3 regions of the Janthinobacterium sp. JC611 genome follow, and region 1 is predicted to be linked to each of the others. Evidence: predicted binding sites of a transcription regulator. Region 1 holds the regulator's gene; each other region holds the start of a gene.
What was found. The regulator HrcA, encoded in region 1, represses chaperone genes, less so after heat shock. The targets are predictions, from matches to a motif close to TTAGCACTCNNNNNNNNNGAGTGCTAA.

Region 1 (6,588 bases):
CTTGGCGACCTTGGCAAACGGCGATGGGCCGGCGATGCGGTCGATGTATTCTTTTTCCGTCGGCAAGTTGCCGCCTTCGAAACGTTCCACCTTGCCATCCTTGCCGAAGTACACGACCACGCGGCTGCTGGTGGTTTCGCCACTGCCCCGCGCCAGGCGGAATGGGTAATCCCAGCGGTCGGCATGGAAGATATCGGTCAGCAAGGAAGTGCCGAGGACGAAACGTACCTGGTCGCGCGTCATGCCCACTTTCAACTGGGCCAGCATCTCTTCGGAGACAAAGTTGCCTTGTTGAATGTCAGGACGGTAGGGCGAGAAAAACCACATGAACTTTTGCAGCGGCGTGATGGTGGTCGTTTGTGCGCCCTGCTCGGGCACCAGTTCCTTGCCTTCTTTTTGAGCGGCTGCCGGCTTTTCGCCCAGGATGCCACGGCTGGCGCAGCCGGACATGGCCAACGCGACACAAACCATGCCTGCCACGACTGGTGCTCGAAATGAAATACGGTGCCAGAGAGATGGCAATACAGCCGGTGTTACGCGCATAAATGACCTCAATTGGATGAACAAAACGCCAGGAGTGACCGGCCCGCCAGAAAATGCATATTTTGGCACTCCCCGACAAAACGCTATATGATAAAGCACCTGACCCACATACGAGCAACAAACATGAGTAACAATCCTAGTGATCTCAAGGCAAGCGGCCTGAAAGCCACCCTGCCACGGCTGAAGATACTCGATATCTTCCAGAGTAGCCCGGTACGCCACCTGACCGCGGAAGACGTCTACAAGATTCTGCTGGCCGACAATATGGATGTCGGTTTGGCAACTGTCTACCGCGTCCTGACGCAATTCGAACAGGCAGGCTTGCTCAACCGCAACCATTTTGAGACCGGCAAGGCGATTTTCGAGCTCAACGAAGGTTCCCACCACGACCACCTGGTGTGCCTCGACTGTGGCCGGGTCGAGGAATTCTTCGACGAAGACATCGAAATCCGCCAGCAAAAAGTGGCCGAAGAGCGCGGCTTCAAGATCGCCGAACACGCGCTGGCCATCTACGGCAACTGCATCAAGACGGCTTGCCCGCACAAAACCGCCTGACCCAGGCCGGCCGCCCCCATGGGGCGGTTGGCATCACGCTCAATGCTGGCTAAGTGCGCTGGACAGCAATTTCGCCGTGATATCGACAATCGGGATGACGCGCTCGTAAGCCATGCGCGTCGGTCCGATCACTCCCAGCGTTCCCACTATCTTGCCGTTGACTTCATACGGCGCCGTCACCACGCTCATCTCATCCATCGGCACCAGGTTCGATTCGCCGCCGATGAAAATCTGCACGCCCGTCGCCTTGCTCGACACGTCGAGCAGCTGCATCAGGCCCGTCTTTTGCTCGAACATGTCGAACATCTGGCGCAGCGAATGCATATTCGATGACAAATCGCTCACGCTGAGCAAGTTGCGCTCGCCGGAAATCACCATGTCATCGCTATGGTCGGCCATCGCTTCGCTGCCCGCCTCCACGGCAGCCTGCATCAGGCTGCCCATATCGTCGCGCAACTGGCGCAATTCCCCCTGCAGGCGCAGGCGCACGGCGTCGAAGGACAGGCCGCCATAATTCTGGTTGATGTAATTGGCCGATTGCACCAGTTGCGCCGGAGTATAGTCGGCCTCCGTCAGCAATAAACGGTTCTGCACGTCGCCGCCGGGAGCGACGATGACGAGCAGGATGCGTTTTTCGGACAGGCGCAGGAATTCAATTTGCTGGAACACGGATTCGCGGCGCGGACTGAGCACGACGCCGGCAAACTGCGACAGCGACGACAGCATCTGCGCCGCGTTGGCGATGGTTTTTTGCGGTTGCGGCGTCTGCAGGCGCATGCGCGGTTCCACCAGGTGTTCGTCCAGATGCCGGACGGTCAGCAAGGTGTCGACAAAGATGCGGTAGCCGCGCGGCGTGGGGATGCGTCCGGCCGAGGTGTGCGGACTGGACACATAGCCGAGCTCTTCCAGATCCGCCATGATGTTGCGGATCGTGGCCGGCGACAGGTCGAGGCCGGAAATTTTCGACAAGGCGCGCGAACCGACCGGCAGGCCGTCGGCGATATATCGCTCGACCAGGGCTTTCAGCAGTGTTTGGGCACGTGTATCGAGTTGCATGGTTTTTAATTAGGCAAGTATTTTGTTAAGCAAGCGGCAACGAAAGCGGCCGAACGTGCAGCAACAGCGCCTATTATGCACGTTCGCCCGGCCGGCGGCGATCAATCTTCCAGTTGCCCCTGCAGCCACAACAGCAATTCATCAAAGTTGGCGCAGATGGCATCGGGCTGCACGCCAGCGGCCAGGTGGGCGTCGCTGCCCTTGCGGTTCATCCACACGGCACGCATGCCCGCCCCTTGCGCTCCCGTCACATCGAAATACAGATCGTCGCCGACATACACAGCCTCATGGGGCGCCACGCCCAGCGCGGCGCAAGCGGCCAGGAAGATGCTGGCGTCGGGCTTGGCCACGCCGAAATCGCTGGCGGCAATCGACACCTTAAAATGCTGCGCCAGGCCGATAATTTCAAGGTCCGCATTGCCATTCGAGATCGAGCCGAGCAGCATGCGCTGGCCCATCCAGGCCAGGCCGGGCAAGACATCGTCATACGGCTGGACGCGATGGCGCGCGGCCAAAAATTGCAGGATGGCCCCGTCGACCAGGGCGGCATCCTCGCCGGCAGCCTCGAAGGCGGCCAGCAGACCCGCGCGGCGCAACTCGATCAGGTTGCCATGGAAATGCGGTTGTTCGTTCAGCATGGCCAGACGGTGCTGGCGCAGCAGCTCGATGGAAAACTGCTGCGCCACCTTGGGTGCATGCGTGGCCAGCCAGTCGTGCAGCAGGGTTTCGGCGGCGGCAATCACGGGCGCGATGGGCCACAAGGTATCGTCGAGGTCGAACAGGATGGCCTTGGGCGGCACGGCAGGTTTTACAGGAGCAAGGGACATGGGACTCACGGTGGATGCCGCGCCACAGTGCGCAGCCTGCATCTATTGTCGCACCGATCGCCGCCGCCGGCATGGCTGCGCCCCCATGAAATGGGGCCGGGCCAGCGCTTCCCGGCGAAAAATTGTTACAGGGTGATACAAGGCAAGGTCATCCAGCTTGCCAGATAGACTAAAATAGGCGCCATTCCAATGCGGCGCCAGCGTCCGCGTTGCGCTACCCAACCTAATTCGTCTTGGAGAATGTATGAAAAATTTGTACCTGCGCTCGATGCTGGCGGCGGCTTGCGCCGTCACACTGGCAGCTTGCGGCGGCAGCGGCGGCAACCTGTATCTGAGTGGCCAAGTCTCCAATCTGGCAAAAGATGGCCTGATTCTCCTGAATAATGGCGAAAACTTGCCGGTTTCCGCCGGCCAGACTTCCTTTGTTTTCACCAAGCTGGTCAGCACCGATGACCGTTACGATATCACCATCGCGCAACAGCCCAAGGGCGCCGTCTGCACGATTACCAATGGCGCCGGCAAGGCATCGAGCTATACCGTGACCACGGCCTTCGTGAGCTGCGTGACCAATTCCTATCCGCTGAGCGGCGCCATCACGGGCTTGAGCGCCGATGGCTTGCGCCTGGTAATGGGCTCCAACGGCATCAGCCCGCTGACTGGCGCCACCACCTACGAATTCAAAAGCGTTGATGACGGCGCCGCATACGGTATTTCCATCCTGGCTCAGCCAACGGGCCTGAAGTGCCGCTTCCAGGGTTCAAAGAGTGCCGACGGCAGCGATACGGTCGGCACGATGGGTTCTGCCGCCACGACCGCGGCCACACTTGACTGCACGCCGCAGTAATCCTTGCGATCCGTCACTTATTTTTTGGAGAAATACATGAAGTTATCCTGCTTGCGCCCACTCGCCGCGCTGCTGCTGACCCTGGGACTGGCCGCTTGCGGCGGCAAGGCCTCGTATGAGGTTGGCGGCACGATCTCCGGCTTGAACAATGAAGGACTGATCCTCGCCAATGGCGGCGAGCCCCTGCCGATTCCTGCCGGAAAAACGTCGTTCACCTTTGCCAAGCGCATCGACTACGGCACCCAGTACGACATCACCGTCCAGCAACAACCGGCCCACATGACTTGCGGCATCAGCGGTGGTTCCGGCTCGGCTGGCCATTACATCAATATCAGCGCCGCGGTTACTTGCTCGCAAAACAGCTATACCGTGGGCGGCACGATTTCCGGCCTGACCGTGGACGGCCTGGTGCTGATTAACGGTAGCACAACAACAACGGTGGCCAAGGACGCCACGACCTTTACCATGGCCGGCTCAGTCGCCTATGGCGACACCTATGGCGTCAGCGTCTCCGTTCAGCCGAAGGGTCTGCTGTGCGTCGTACAGTCGGGCACAGGCGGCGGCACCATGGGCGAAGCGAATGTAACGGCAGTGAAGATCGCCTGCAATCCAGGCTGAGCGGCGGGAGCGGTAGCCGCTGCGCGGCTACCGGGAAGAGATATCACAGCAATTTATAGTTGATATTCCAAAGATAAATTGGAGTTATATGTGGCGATGCAGCATAATGCATCTGTCTCCTCCAACTCTTCCAAGAATTGGATTTAGCCCGCTTTCACCAGCGGGCTTTTTTTTGCCCAAAAATTCCTCAGGCGGCTTGATTCAAGCCCGGCTGCAGCATCTGCACGATGCTGGAGAAATCCTGCTGCGCATAACCGGCTTGCGCATGCATCTGGTACAACTGGCGCACCAGGCCGCCCAAGGGCGTGGGCGCGTTCGCAGACAAGGCCGACTGCTGCGCCAGGCCCAGGTCCTTCAGCATCAGCGCCGTACCGAAGCCGCCCGTGTAATTGCGCGACGCGGGCGTGCCGTCCATGACGCCGGGCCACGGGTTGTACACTTCCAGGGTCCAGTTGCGGCCCGAACTCTTGGCCATGATGTCGGACAACACTTTCGGGTCCAGGCCATGCGCCACGCCCAGGTTCAGCGCCTCGGCCGTCCCCGCCATCAGAATGCCCAGCAGCATGTTGTTGCAAATCTTCGCTACCTGGCCCGCGCCCGCCTCGCCCGCGTGGAAGATGTTCTTGCCCATCTTTTCCAGCAGGGGACGCGCCTGCTGCAAGGCCGCTTCGCTGCCGCCGACGATGAAGGTCAGGGTGCCGGCCGCCGCGCCCGCCGTACCGCCCGAGACGGGCGCGTCGATCATGGCAAAGCCGCGCTCGCTGGCCGCCTGCGCCACCTGGCGCGCCACGTCGGCGGCAATGGTGCTGCAATCGATGAACAGGGCGCCCGGCTTGGCCGAATCGAGCACGCCGCCTGCGGCCAGGTACAGTTCCTGCACGTGCTTGTTGGCAGGCAGCATGGTGATGACGGCGTCAGCCGTCTGCACGGCCGCGCTGGCGGAGGCGGCCGCCGTGGCGCCCGCCTCGACCAGCGACGCCACTGCCGCCGGCGCCAGGTCGAACACGGATACGTGGAAGCCGGCGGCCACCAGGTTGCGGGCCATCGGCGCGCCCATGTTGCCCAGGCCGATAAAAGCGATATGTTGCATGTGTCTGTCTCCTGTTGTTCTTTTAATGTAAATCGCGCAAGGGATGGCTATCCCACGGCGCCGTGAAATAGGCATTGAGATACGCATCGCCGACCTCGGCCAGGCTGGCCGGCTGCCACTGCGGCGCGTTGTCCTTGTCGATCAGCAAGGCGCGCACGCCTTCCGAAAAGTCGGCATGGGCGCAGCATTGCACGGCAACGATGAGTTCCAGCTGGAACACTTGCGCCAGACTCATGTGGCGCGTGCGTACACGCATGGCCCACACGAGGGCGGCCGAGCTGGGCGCGCCCTTTTCCAGCGAGTGGGCCGCCTTTTGCAGCCAGGCCGAATCGCCGTCATAGGCGGCGATGGCGGCCACCACTTCGGGCAAGGTGGGCGCTTGCGTCAAGGCGGCGATGGCGTCGAAGTTGGCGCGCACTTCGGACACGGGCAGCATGGATGACGGCGCCGAGAAACCGCGCAGCAAGCGGCTCAGTTGCTGGTGATTCGCCGCCGGGCTGGCTTGCCATTGCGCCAGCGCCAGCGCATCGAGCACCATGGCGCGCTCTTCCTGGCGCAGGAAATAGTCGCCCAGGCCCGCGAACAGGGCGTCGGCCGCGTTCATCGGCGCGCCCGTCAAGCCCAGGAACAGGCCGCTGCGCCCCGGCATGCGGCCCAGGAACCAGCTGCCGCCCACGTCGGGGAACAGACCGATGGTGATTTCCGGCATGGCGATGCGCGTGCTTTCCGTGACCACGCGGTGGCTGGCGCCGGCCATCAGGCCCAGGCCGCCGCCCATGACGATGCCGCCGCCCCACACCAGCAGCGGTTTCGCATAGGTATGGATGCGGTGGTCGAGCCGGTATTCCTCGGCAAAGAAGGCCAGCGCCTGCGGGTTCGGCACAACGTCCGGCTGCTCGGCGACGGCCGTGCGCAGGCTGCGCACGTCGCCACCGGCACAGAAGGCCTTGTCGGTCGACGATTGCAGCACCACGCAGGCAATCTGCGCATCACCGGCCCAGCGCACGAGGGCGCCATCGATGGCGCGTATCATCTCCAGGGTCAATGCATGCAAG
Region 2 (6,588 bases), on a different contig from region 1:
GTCCAGCAGCCAGCCTTGCGCGCGCAATTGGTCGTGCAGCGTGACGGCGACGCTGCCGGCCATGTGGTCGTAGCAGGTGCGCGCATGGCGCAGGCGGTCCGGCGTGGTGGGCGTAAATGGCGTCGCCGCCACGCCGGCCACCACCAGCAGCGCTTCGAGGGCCTGGCCAACTTCCGCGCTGGCCAGGCGGTAATAGCGGTGCTTGCCCTGCGCCAGCATCGACAGCAAGCCATCCTCGCGCAAACGGCTCAAATGGGCGCTGGCCGTCGAGGCGCCTACCTCGGCCAGCGCCGCCAGTTCCGTGGCCGTGCGCGCATGGCCATCGAGCAGGCTGCACAGCATGCGCGCGCGGGCCGGTTCGGCGATGGCGCCGGCCAGTTGCGCCAGGCCCATGTCGGCCGAGGGAACTTTGTCATCCATGATTCGTCCGTGGGCGAAGTGTTGTGGTGGAAGGGGCAGCATACTCGGCTCCCTTCATCACTGCAATGGAATGCGCATGCCGCTCGACTATCCCGCCGATCCTTTTTCAGCCGTCACCCACGCGGCGCCCTACGATTACTATCGCCGCCTGGCGGACGGTCCGCCGCTGCGATTCGATGCACAGCTCGATAGCTGGCTGGCGACGGGCGCGGCCGGCGTGCTGGCCGTGCTCGAGCATCCCGCTTGCCGCGTGCGACCACCGGGATTGGGCGTGCCGGACAACCTGGCGGGCACGCCATGCGGCGCGATTTTTGCCGAACTGGTGCGCATGAATGAGGGCGAACGGCATGCCGTGCCGAAACAGGTGCTGGCGCGCGCGCTGGGCCAGCTGGATCTGGCGCGCCTGCAGGAGCGGGTGCTGCAGATTGCCAGCGACCGCGTGCCTGGCAGCGCCGCGCAGTTGAACGAGGCGATTTTTGAGTTGCCCCTGTTCGCCATGGCGGAGGTGCTGGGCTTTGCGCCAGCGCAATGGCCGGCGCTGGCGGCCTGGACGCGCGCCTTTGTCGCCTGCCTGTCGCCGCTGAGCAATGCTGGCCAACTGGCCGGCGCACAGGTGGCGGCCGAGGCCCTGCTGCAAAGCTTTAGCCGTCTGCTACGCCAGGGCGAGGTGCGGCCCGGCAGCGTGCTGGCCACTATCGTGGCAGAGGCCGATGCCATGGGAGACGGCGTGCTGGCCAATCTCGTGGGTTTGCTGTCGCAGACCTGCGACGCCACCGCTGGCTTGCTGGGCAATGCCATCGTTGCCTTGCGCGCGCAGCCGCAGTTGTCCACGCGACTGCGTGCCGCGCCCGGGCTGTGGCCGGCCATGCTGCGCGAGGTCGGCGAGCGTGATCCCGCCATTCACAACACGCGCCGCTACACGGCGGATGCCGTGGATTTCGACGGCGTGCGCGTGCCGGCCGGACAGATGATCGTCGTCGTGCTGGCCAGCGCCGGCGATGCGGAGTTCGGCTTTGGCCATGGCCGCCACGTTTGTCCGGGCCAGGCCATCGCGCACGCCATCGCCACGGCCTGTTTGCAGGCGTGGGCCGCTGCGTTGGAAGAGCTGCCGCTGGCGTGGAATTATCTGCCGTCGCTGAACGCGCGCATCCCTGTTTTTCATACGGGAGAAATGGCATGATCGCCGTGATTTTCGAGGTGGCGGCAGCTGGAAGCGCACCGCGCGGCGCAGTCGGCCGGCCGGCAGGGCGTGTTCGACGACTACCGGCTGCGCATCGCCGCCGTCGTGCGCGATTACGGCATGCTGGAGCGGCAACAGGCGCCCGCCGACAGCCGCCGGTGCCACGATGCCTGACGTTTAGCGGGGCAGCGCGCCCTGCGTGATTTTCACCTTGACCCGGTAGGTGGGCTCGGCCGCGTTCAGGGCGGGCGGCGTGGCCGGGTCGACGTCGAGCAGGGTGAACGTCAGGTGGTTGACGGTGACGGAACTGGCGGCGCCGGGCATGGACTCGGACAGGACGATGTCGGTGGCGCCCGCGCTGTTGAGCAGACTGAAACTGTAGCTGACATAGCCTTTCCATACGCACACGGCGCCCTTGCGGCAGCGGCTGTCGTTGATGCGTTCGAGTTTCAGGGTGTCGGTGGCCGTGATGGCGACCTGTTCGCCCGGAGAGAGCACATGGGTGACGCTGCGCGGCGTGTTTTCCGCGTCGCCGGCGCTGCCGGCCGCGCCGCAGCCCGCCAGCACGGCCAGGCAGGCGAAGAACAGGGGAAGCAGCACGGTACGATAAGAGTGGGTCAGGTAAGGCATGTTTTTCCTTTCAGGTGGAGCGTCCCCGGCGTGGCGTCCACGCGTGGGATAAAATGATAGTAACAAAATGATATTTTTCGGGCGCACCATAGGCGCGCTGCGGGTGAATTGATGCGCCGGCCACGCGGCGCGCCGATTACTGCGTAGAATGGCTGTTTTGAAAATCAGGAAACAACCATGAAAAAAACCGACCTGGCCAAAAGCGATGCCAAGAAACTGATGGGAAAGATGCATGTTCCCGGCGCCGGTGCATTCGGTAAGGAAGCGGCGGTCGTCGACCGCCGCGAGCAGCGCAAGCGCGACCAGGCCCTGGGCCTGGTGCCGTTCGCTGTCAAGCTGAACAGCGATCTGGTGTTGCAATTGCAGACCCTGGCCAAGGAACGCGGCGCGGATCTGAATGCATTGGTCGCCGAAGTCCTCGTCAAGGGCCTGGCTGCAGCGTAACGGCTGACCATGTTTATCTGTTGATAAACATCAAAGTTCAAAACTAAAAGGCGCCTTGCGGCGCCTTTTTACTGCGGCTCTGGCTTGCGCTTACACGTAGGCGGCCAGGGCGCCCTTCATTTTTTTCAGCGCCGCCACTTCGATCTGGCGGATGCGCTCGGCCGATACGCCGAACTCTTCCGCCAGCGCGTGCAGGGTGGCGCCGGAACCGTCGTCGTTGGCCAGCCAGCGCGCTTCGATGATGCGGCGCGAACGGGCGTCCAGCTTGGACAGTGCCGTTTCCAGTCCTTCCGATTGCAGACGCGTCACTTGCTCCGCTTCCAGCACCTTGGTCGGCTCGCTTTGCTCCGACGACAGGTAGGCGATCGGCGAAAACTTGTCGTCTTCATCGTCGGTCGGCGATTCCAGCGCGATGTCGCGACCGCTCAAGCGCGTTTCCATCTCGATCACTTCTTCGCGCTTCACGTCGAGCAGCTTGGCCAGCGCATCGACTTGCTTCGGCGTCATCGCGTCCAGGCCCGTCTTGTGGCTGCGCAGGTTGAAGAACAGCTTGCGCTGCGCCTTCGTCGTCGCGACCTTGACCAGGCGCCAGTTTTTCAGGATGTACTCGTGCATCTCGGCTTTCACCCAGTGCATGGCGTACGACACCAGGCGCACGCCCTGGTCCGGATCGAAACGTTTCACGGCTTTCATCAAGCCGATATTGCCTTCCTGAATCAGGTCGGCGTGCGGCAGGCCATAGCCCAGGTAGCCGCGGGCAATCGAGACCACCAGGCGCAGGTGCGACAGCACCAGCTCTTGCGCGGCGGCCAGGTCATTTTTTTCACGCAGGCGCTTCGCCAGCGAGATTTCTTCGTCATGGGTCAACATGGGCAGGCGATTCACGGCCGAGATATAGGCGTCGATATTGCCCAGATTGCCAGTGAACCCGAGGCCCAGCGCATTACTTTTGGTCGGAACCAATGCGGACGTTGCGGACATCATAGTCATGTTTTCTCCCTCGTAGTCTTGCTTTGTTCCAGTTGGCCACGTCACGCGACGTGGTCCTCTTGTCTATTCGTTTTCAGTATTCGGTCTTGCACTTTGCAGATCGCGGCACCATCTTGATCTGGCATCCATGGCGGTTCTGCTCTTGGTATGTCCCTATATTAGCACTCTCCGCTTGAGAGTGCCAATCGGCACATTTAATCGTCCTGATAGCCTAAATGCTATGGCGATTTAATGCTTGATAAATGTATATGAACAGCGATTGGAGTGGCTCTGCAGGCCGCTTCACGACAACGTAGCCAGTCTACGGCCTCTGGCTGAAGCGAACCTTAAGAATACTTGCTTAATATCAAGATGACGGATGACGAGGCGCATGGCGGCGCCAGGAGCGCCGCCATGGAAGGGAATGGTCAGTTCAGGCGCGCCAGGTGGCGCTGCACGCAGAGGAAGGCGCCGATCAGGCCCAGGCCGGCGCTGACGGCCAGCAAGCCGGCCATCGGCAGCGGCGCCAGCGGCACCAGCTGGAATTCGGACGCGTACAGGCGGGCAAACTCGGCAATCGCCGTATTCAGCGGCTGCAAGGCCAGCGCCACGGCGCCCAGCGCCAGCGCACCGGCGCACAGGCCCAGCAGGGCGCCCGTGTAATAGAAGGGGCGGTGGATGAAAGTGTCGGTGGCGCCGATCAGCTTCGAGATGCTGATTTCATCGCGCTGCTGCATCACTTGCAGGCGGATGGTATTGAAGACGACGGCGATCACGGCCACGCCCAGGGTGATCGCCAGCAACAGCAGCACCAGGCGCAGCACGCCCAGCAGGGCCGCCAGGCGCTTGACCCAGGCCGAATCGACTTGCGCCGATTCCACGCCGGGCAAGTGGCGCAGCTGTTCCGCCACCGCGTCGACATCCTGTGCTTCGCTGGCGCTGCTGAAGGCGTCGAGTTTCAGCACATAGCTGTCGGGCAAGGGATTGTCGCCCAGGGTACTGAGCACGTCGGCCAGGCCGTTCTTGTTTTTCAGCGAGTCGAGCGCCTGTTCGCGCGGGATGAAGACGATCTTCGCCTTTTGCTGGCCCACGATCTTGCGCATGGCGCTGGCCAGGGCCACGGCTTGCTCGCGCGGCGTGTCGATCTTCAGGAAGACGCTGATTTCCGGGTCGACCGACATCTGTTCCGACATGGGACGCACGTTGTCGAGCATGGTCAAGCCGGCGAACGGCAGCGACAGGGCGATGGCGACGACGAGCACGTTCAATAGAAAACCGCCCGGCGACTTGCGCAAGTGAATCAGCGCCGAGCCGAGGGCGAAGCGGTGTTGACGGAACCAGCCTCTCATGCCTGTTCTCCCTGCGCGTCGTCCTGGTCGGGGGCGGGCGCGAAATCGGGATCGGGCGGGGCGAAGACGGGCGCCTGCGTGGCCTTGTCGATGGCCACCAGCTGGCCGTTCTTCAGGTGGATCACGCGGGCGGCGGCGTCGAGCATCTGTTCGTCATGGCTGGAAATGAGGCAGGTCACGCCCACGGAATGGAACGCTTTCAGGGCGTCGAGCACCTTGTTGGCGCTGGCGCGGTCCAGGTTTGCCGTCGGTTCGTCGGCCAGGATGATCTGCGGCCGGTTGACGATGGCGCGCGCGATCGATACGCGCTGCTGTTCGCCGCCCGACAGCGACAGCGGACGCGCCAGGGCGCGCTCCAGCAGGCCCACCTTGTCGAGCGCGGCGCGCGCGCGCTGTTCGGCGGCCGCCTTGTGGGCGCCGACGACGAGCAGCGGCAGCATGACGTTGGCCAGGATGGAGCGGTCGTTCAATAATTTCTGCTGCTGGAAGATCAGGCCCATGTTACGGCGCAAAAACGGCACGCCGGCCGGCTTGATCTTCGCCATGTCCTGGCCATTGACGATCAGCTTGCCCGACGTGGGGCGTTCCATGGCGGCGATCATTTTCAGCAGGGTGGATTTGCCGGCGCCGGACGGGCCGGCCAGGAACACCAGCTCGCCCTTGGCAATGCTCAGCGAAATGTCGCTGAGGGCCACGGCATCGGCGGAGTATTGCTTGGAGACGTGCTGAAATTCAATCATGTAGGGGTTTATCCGAGCAGCGCTTCGACAAATTCGGCAGCCACGAAAGGCTGCAAGTCTTCAATTTTCTCACCGATGCCGATGAAATACACGGGCACGGGACGCACGCGGGCGATCGCCGCCAGCACGCCGCCCTTGGCGGTGCCGTCCAGCTTGGTGATCACCAGGCCGCTCAACTGCAGGGCATCGTCGAAGGCCTTCACTTGCGTGAGGGCGTTCTGGCCCGTGTTGCCGTCGATGACGAGCAGGGTTTCATGCGGCGCGCCCTCCATGCCCTTGCCGATCACGCGCTTGATTTTCTTCAATTCTTCCATCAGGTGCAACTGCGTCGGCAGGCGGCCGGCCGTATCGACCATGACCACGTCGATGCCGCGCGCCTTCGCCGATTGCACGGAGTCGTAGGCCACGGCGGCCGGGTCGCCCGATTCCTGCGAAATCACGGTGACGTTGTTGCGCTCGCCCCACACCATCAGCTGCTCGCGCGCGGCGGCGCGGAAGGTGTCGCCCGCGGCCAGCAGCACGGATTGATTGTTCGACTGCATGTGCTTGGCCAGCTTGCCGATGGTGGTGGTCTTGCCGGCGCCATTCACGCCGGAAATCATCATCACCAGCGGCTTGTGGCGGCCCAGCTCGAAACGCTTTTCCAGCGGCGAGAGCAGCTCGATCAGCAGCACTTTCAGCGCGGCCTTGACGGCGGCGGCGTCGAGCAGCTTGTCTTCCTTGACCTTTTTCTTCAATTCCGTGAGCAGGAATTCGGTGGCGTCGATACCGGCGTCGGACATCAGCAGCGCCGCTTCCAGCTCTTCGTACAGGGCTTCGTCGATCTTCGCGCCGACGAACAGCACGGACAAGGTGT
Region 3 (6,588 bases), on a different contig from region 1:
GTCAGGCGTCACGACAAAGCTTTCCCAGCGGTGCGCCGCATCGGGCGTGCTTTCGAAAAAGCTCAGCTGATAACAGGCGACGCCATCGACGAGGCGCGTCTCGGGCGACGTTTCCATCACGGCGCCGTGCGCGCGGCCGCCCGACGCCTTTTCGATATGCGCCGACCAGGCCTTAATCTCCGGCAACGCCATCAAGGCATCGACGGCGCGCGCATTCTGCTCTTGCGCCGGGCTGCTCGCGGCCGGGGGATTGCCTGCGCGCGGCGCGGACTGCTGGTGCAGGTAGAACGCGCCGAGCCCGGCGGCCAGCAAGCCGGCCAGGATGCCGGCGATGATGGTGGTTTTGGAAGAAGAGGCGCGTGGCGGCATGGCGGTGGTGGCGTCAGAAGGTGAAGGATGGCGGCCATGCTAAAGCAAAACGCCCGCACGGGCAATCGTTGGAATTGCTAAAAAGAAAGACGAAAAAAAAGCCACCTTCCGTAGAAGGTGGCTTTCGGGGCCGCCGGGCGGGCGCTGGCAGGTCCTGGCTTGCCAGCGCCTGTCCGGCGTAAGCGTCCCTGCGCGCCGTCGGCGCGGGGACGCCGGACATTACATCATGCCGTCCATGCCGCCCATGCCGCCCATGCCACCCATGCCGCCGCCCATGCCGCCGGCTGCCTTGTCGTCAGCGATTTCGCAGACCATGCAGTCGGTCGTCAGCATCAAGGATGCGATCGAAGCGGCGTTTTGCAGCGCCGAACGGGTCACTTTGGCTGGGTCCAGCACGCCCATTTCCACCATGTCGCCATACGTGCCGTTGGCAGCGTTGTAGCCGTAGTTGCCCGAGCCAGCCAGAACGGCTGCCACGACGACCGAAGCTTCTTCGCCAGCGTTTTGCACGATCATGCGCAGTGGCTCTTCCATTGCGCGCAGGACGATCTTGATGCCGGCGTCCTGGTCAGGGTTGTCGCCCTTGATCGCGATGTTGGCGCGTGCACGCAGCAGGGCTACGCCGCCGCCTGGCACGATGCCTTCTTCCACGGCAGCGCGGGTCGCGTGCAGTGCATCTTCAACGCGGGCTTTTTTCTCTTTCATTTCGACTTCGGTGGCTGCGCCAACCTTGATCACGGCAACGCCGCCAGCCAGTTTGGCCACGCGCTCTTGCAGTTTTTCACGGTCGTAGTCCGAGGTCGCTTCTTCGATCTGTACGCGCACTTGTTTCACGCGTGCTTCGATCGAGGCAGCTTCGCCGGCGCCATCGATGACGATGGTGTTTTCCTTGCCCACTTCGATGCGTTTCGCCTGGCCCAGTTCGGCCAGGGTCACTTTTTCCAGGGTCAGGCCGACTTCTTCAGCGATCACTTGACCGCCGGTCAGGACAGCGATGTCTTCCAGCATGGCTTTGCGACGGTCGCCGAAGCCAGGGGCTTTCACTGCGCAGGTTTTCAGGATGCCGCGGATGTTGTTCACCACCAGGGTCGCCAGCGCTTCGCCTTCGATGTCTTCGGCGATGATCAGCAGTGGACGGCCAGCTTTGGCGACTTGTTCCAGTACCGGCAGCAGGTCACGGATGTTCGAGATTTTCTTGTCGCACAGCAGGACGAATGGGCTGTCCAGCACGGCAACTTGCTTTTCCTGGTTGTTGATGAAGTATGGCGACAGGTAGCCGCGGTCGAACTGCATGCCTTCAACGATGTCCAGCTCGTCGTTCAGCGACTTGCCGTCTTCGACGGTGATGACGCCTTCCTTGCCGACTTTTTCCATCGCTTCAGCGATACGCTCGCCGATCGATGCATCCGAGTTGGCCGAGATCGAACCGACTTGGGCGATTTCCTTGGTCGTGGTGCAAGGACGGGCGATTTTCGCCAGTTCTTCGACGGTGGCGGCAACGGCCTTGTCGATACCGCGCTTCAGGTCCATCGGGTTCATGCCGGCGGCAACGAACTTCATGCCTTCGCGCACGATGGCTTGTGCCAGCACGGTCGCGGTGGTGGTGCCGTCGCCGGCGTTGTCGCTGGTGCGGGAAGCAACTTCCTTGACCATTTGCGCGCCCATGTTCATGAGCTTGTCTTTGAGTTCAACTTCTTTCGCTACCGACACACCATCCTTGGTGACGGTAGGGGCGCCGAACGAGCGCTCCAGGACCACGTTGCGGCCTTTCGGGCCCAGCGTGACTTTGACTGCGTTGGCCAGGACATTGACGCCTTCGACCATCTTGGCGCGCGCTGCGTCGCCGAATACTACTTCTTTAGCTGCCATGTTCAATTCTCCAGAGATTTCGGAATAGATCTACTTAATAAAACGTGGAAACAATTACTTGACGACGATCGCCATGATGTCTTCTTCGCGCATGACCAGCAGCTCATCGCCGTCAACTTTGACGGTTTGGCCGGCGTACTTGCCGAACAGGACGCGGTCGCCCACTTTGACATCCAGAGGACGGACTTTGCCGTCGTCGAGAATCTTGCCATTGCCTACGGCAAGGACTTCGCCTTGATCCGGTTTTTCAGCAGCTGCATCAGGAATGATGAGGCCGGACGCAGTCTTGGTTTCCTGGTCGAGGCGTTTGACGATGACGCGATCGTTCAATGGGCGCAGATTCATACAAAACTCCTTAAAGTTCAATGGATAGGTGTTGCCAAATGAATACATGCCTGGCACAGCGCCAGACGTGCTTTCAGTGACCGCCGTTGAAAGCAGCCCGCAACGGTCAAGCAACCCCCATGTCATCCTGTCCTTGCCTGTCTGCGGCAGTGGTGCATCGCGGCGTCGCCCGCCGCGTAGCGTTCCCTGCAGTGGTCTGGCAAGCACCATCAGTCCTGAGGATTGCTACGAAAGAGTTTGTTAGCACTCTCTACTAACGAGTGCTAATTATAGGGACGGTAGGGGGCAACTTCAAGGGCTTATTCAAAGGGAACATATAGATAGATGCTGAGCAGAGCCTGCATCTACACAGGGTTTGCGCCAGCGCAAGCCTCGTTCCCGGGCGTCAGCAACAGGCGCGACTCTAGCATGCCGTCCGGAGAGGGGGCGTTCCTGTACGCACAGGAAACAGAGTTTGACTATGAAATTTGATAAGATGATTGCAATTGCATATCATTATTACCACATATCGCCACCTGCGCCAGAAAGCACACCATGTCATTCCCGATTTCCAGCCCCTCCCTGCGCCTGCTGGGCGCCGCCCTCATCGGCCTCGCCTGCCTGGGTAATGCTGGCGCGCAAACGCCCACCATCGTCGACGAGATCACCGTGGCGACCCTGACGCCGCAGGAAAAGGAAATGTTGCTCAACGACTTGTTCAACGATTTGAACAAGGATGACGACGACCAGGAAGCCCATGTATGGGACAACGGCGGCGACAAGGGCGTGCCGGTGAAAGTCACGTATAACTTCAGCAACTCCGGCATGACGGAGCACAGCCTGAAGGCGCACGTTTGCCGCGACCTGAAATTCGTCGTCACGGCGGCAGGCAAGTCGCAGGACCTGAGCCGCCGCACCTGTTCGCAGAACAGCGGCCGCTGGGATGTGCAGGGCAAGGACCCGGCGCCCGTCGTGGCTCCGCCTTTCCTGTCCGACGTCACCGTCGCCAAGCTGAATGCGCAGGAACAGAAATCCTTGCTGACGGCCGCCGTGCGCACCCTGAAAGATGAAGAGGATGGCAAGAGCCGGCAGTGGAGCAACAAGGGCCTGGGCAATGCGGCGCCGCTGACAGTGCGCCTGACGCCCTCGCGGACGGACGCCAAACCTGGCAGCTACCGCCGCACTTGCCGCGACTTGACGATGGTGCTTGAGGGCAAGGGCGGACAGCAGACGCTGACGCGCCGCTCTTGCGAAAACAGCTATGGCGGACTCGATATCGAAGCCGATTACGTCGACGAGTAAAACGCTGCCGTCGCGGTGCTGGCGGATGCGCGCAGATGGCAAAAGCGCCGGAAAAAGCGTGTATTGTCCGCCAACTGCCCTGCATTGATGTAAATATGTGTGACAGCGGCGTGATTCGATTGACGCCCATGGAGCGTCCGCCCTATAGTGGCGGGATGATTTCCGAATTCAACGAATTATCCGACAAAATAGGCCTGCTGGCCGAAATGACCCATGCGCTGCGCCGTGAAAACGCGCAACTGCGCAAGGACAATGCCGCGCTGGCCGCCGAGAACGCCCTGTATGTGCAACGCATGCGCGAGGCGCAGGAGCGGGTGGAAGCGTTGCTGGAAAAAATTCCCGAACTGGTGCAAGCGGGCCTGGAGCAAGCCGCTTCGGAAGCGGGCGCCTCTATTGCCGAGAACGAGAAGGAAGCGTAATGTCGCGTGTCGATGTCAATATCATGGGCCAGTCCTACAGCATGGTGTGTCGCGACGGCGAAGAGCGCGCGCTGCGCGAAGCGGCGATCTATCTTGATAGTAAAATGAAAGCCATCCGCGACGCGGGCAAGGTCAAGGGCAACGACCGCATCGCCGTGCTGGCCGCCCTGGGCGTGGCCGCGGAATTCCTCTCCGTGAAGTCGCCGCAAGGTCCGCTGTCGGAATTGACGATACTGGAAGTGAAGCAGAAAATCTCGGCCATGCATACCGTCCTTGATAGCGCATTGACGCCCCAGGAAAACCTTTTTTAAACACCGAATCAAACCTACTGCGCGTCGCGCATTGCGGCCTGCGATGCTCGCTGCCTCGGCGGCCCCGTGCTAGCACAGCTGCGCTTCTTAGCCACAATTCATCACCGCTCGCTACGGTTTTATTCGGTGTTATTAATTGGATTTTAAGCGGGCACGGTACGATTTGTCTTTGCGATGCGCGATCAAAGGAGTAAACTTGGGTCTACCCTGCGGTGTTCGCGATTGCCATATATTCCTTGAACCATTTATGCGCATCGGTTGCGAATTTTGTTTGATGGGAGTGAGCGTCGCTCGTTCGACGAACCCGAAATTGAACTAACGTGACCACCTTGAACCGTTTGGTTCGGGATGCCGGCATAGCGGCACAGGCGGGGCCCAATTTGCAGTACAAAGAAAACGGTTGCAGCATCATGCGCAACCGTTTTTTTACGCCTGGTGCTTTTGATAGGGAGTGAGCATGAAACAATACTGGCTGATGAAATCCGAACCCGACGAGGTGAGCATCGACGACCTGATGGCCGCGCCCCAGCACACCCTGCCGTGGTTTGGCGTGCGCAACTACCAGGCGCGCAACTTCATGCGCGACGGCATGCGGCCGGGCGATGGCGTGCTGTTCTACCATTCGAGCTGCCCGCAGCCGGGCGTGGCGGGCGTGGCCGAAGTGGCCAGCACGGCCTATCCCGATCACAGCCAGTTTGAAGAGGGCGGCAAATACTTCGATGCCAAGGCCACGCCTGAACAGCCGCGCTGGATCAGCGTCGACGTGCGCGGCGTGAAGAAGACGGCGCTGCTGCCCCTGTCCGAGATGCGCCAGATGCCGGAACTGGAAGACATGCTGCTGCTCAAGAAGGGCAGCCGCCTGTCCATCACGCCCGTGACGCCGGCGCAATGGAAAGTCATTACAAGCAAACTAATCGGCTGATCGCCCCTCAGGCCGGGCGCGCCTTGCTGGGCGGCGTGCCCGTCATCTGGCTCTTGTACGCCCACACGAGCAGCACGATGGCGCCAACGATCATCGGCAAGGACAGCATCTGGCCCGACGTGATCGGCACGCCCAGCCACACGACTTCCCAGTCCGGCGTACGGAAGTATTCCGTGAAGAAGCGCGCGCAGCCGTACAACAGGGTGAACATGGCGCCCACGGCCATGCGCGGGCGCTGCTTGCGCGCATACAGCCACAGGATGATGAAGACGAGGATGCCGTCGACCAGCATCTGGTAGATCGGCGACGGGTGCACGGGATACGGAATGCCCGGCCATTGCATGGCCCACGGCAGCGTTTCCGGGGCGATGCGGCCCGGCAGTTCGGCATTGATGAAGTTGCCCAGGCGGCCAGCCGCGTAGCCCAGCGGCACCAGCGGCGCGATGAAGTCGAGCACGTCGAACAGGTTGCGGCCCGCCTTGCGGCTCCACAGGTACATGGCGAGGATGACGCCGAGGAAGCCGCCATGGAAGGACATGCCGCCATGCCAGACCATGAAGATCTCGAGCGGATTGTGCAGGAAGTATTCGGGGCGGTAGAACAGCACTTCGCCCAGGCGTCCGCCGATCACCACGCCCAGCATGCCGTAGAACAGCATGTCGTCGAGATCTTCCTTCTGCCAGCCCAGCCTGGCGATATGCGGCTGCTTGATGCGCACGCGGCCCAGGAGTATGAACAGGGCGAAGGCCAGCACGTACATCAGGCCGTACCAGTGCACGGCGAGCGGGCCGATTTGTATGGCGATCGGGTCGGGCATCGGGTGGTTCAGCATGGGGTTTCTTTCTTTGTTTAAAGCCAAGGTTGCGTAGTATGGGGGCACAGGCGGTTTTTTGCCTTAGCGGCCACTTAATTTATTGGGCGGCAGCGCCGATCTGCCCGCGCAGCAGCGCCAGGAAACCCTGCAGCACGGCGGACGGATTGTCGCGGCGCCAGGCCAGGCCCGTTTCCACCAGCGGCGTGGCGTCCTGCAACGGCCTGTATTCTACGCCGGGGCGCATCAGATTCGATACCG

Region 2: the regulator HrcA is predicted to act here: its motif matches at 3,823-3,849, upstream of rpoH (RNA polymerase sigma factor RpoH).
Region 3: the regulator HrcA is predicted to act here: its motif matches at 2,824-2,850, upstream of groES (co-chaperone GroES).

What each region holds. Positions count from the first base shown of each region.
Region 1 covers NZ_JAFLJN010000001.1:341,589-348,176, forward strand. The annotation lists gene J0O65_RS01555 (outer membrane protein assembly factor BamE) at 1-450, opposite strand, end outside; gene fur (ferric iron uptake transcriptional regulator) at 667-1,098, shown strand; gene hrcA (heat-inducible transcriptional repressor HrcA) at 1,138-2,154, opposite strand; gene J0O65_RS01570 (HAD family hydrolase) at 2,256-2,981, opposite strand; gene J0O65_RS01575 (hypothetical protein) at 3,226-3,825, shown strand; gene J0O65_RS01580 (hypothetical protein) at 3,862-4,443, shown strand; gene mmsB (3-hydroxyisobutyrate dehydrogenase) at 4,631-5,533, opposite strand; gene J0O65_RS01590 (enoyl-CoA hydratase/isomerase family protein) at 5,556-6,588, opposite strand, start outside.
Region 2 covers NZ_JAFLJN010000009.1:65,810-72,397, reverse strand. The annotation lists gene J0O65_RS07865 (ArsR/SmtB family transcription factor) at 1-420, opposite strand, end outside; gene J0O65_RS07860 (cytochrome P450 family protein) at 497-1,600, shown strand; gene J0O65_RS07850 (hypothetical protein) at 1,778-2,230, opposite strand; gene J0O65_RS07845 (hypothetical protein) at 2,408-2,674, shown strand; gene rpoH (RNA polymerase sigma factor RpoH) at 2,765-3,658, opposite strand; gene ftsX (permease-like cell division protein FtsX) at 4,072-4,992, opposite strand; gene J0O65_RS07830 (cell division ATP-binding protein FtsE) at 4,989-5,732, opposite strand; gene ftsY (signal recognition particle-docking protein FtsY) at 5,741-6,588, opposite strand, start outside.
Region 3 covers NZ_JAFLJN010000014.1:260,457-267,044, forward strand. The annotation lists gene J0O65_RS10420 (hypothetical protein) at 1-369, opposite strand, end outside; gene groL (chaperonin GroEL) at 589-2,238, opposite strand; gene groES (co-chaperone GroES) at 2,293-2,583, opposite strand; gene J0O65_RS10435 (hypothetical protein) at 3,118-3,864, shown strand; gene J0O65_RS10440 (hypothetical protein) at 3,900-4,283, shown strand; gene J0O65_RS10445 (cell division protein ZapA) at 4,283-4,594, shown strand; RNA gene ssrS (6S RNA) at 4,796-4,973, shown strand; gene J0O65_RS10455 (EVE domain-containing protein) at 5,052-5,516, shown strand; gene lgt (prolipoprotein diacylglyceryl transferase) at 5,524-6,348, opposite strand; gene J0O65_RS10465 (LysR family transcriptional regulator) at 6,428-6,588, opposite strand, start outside.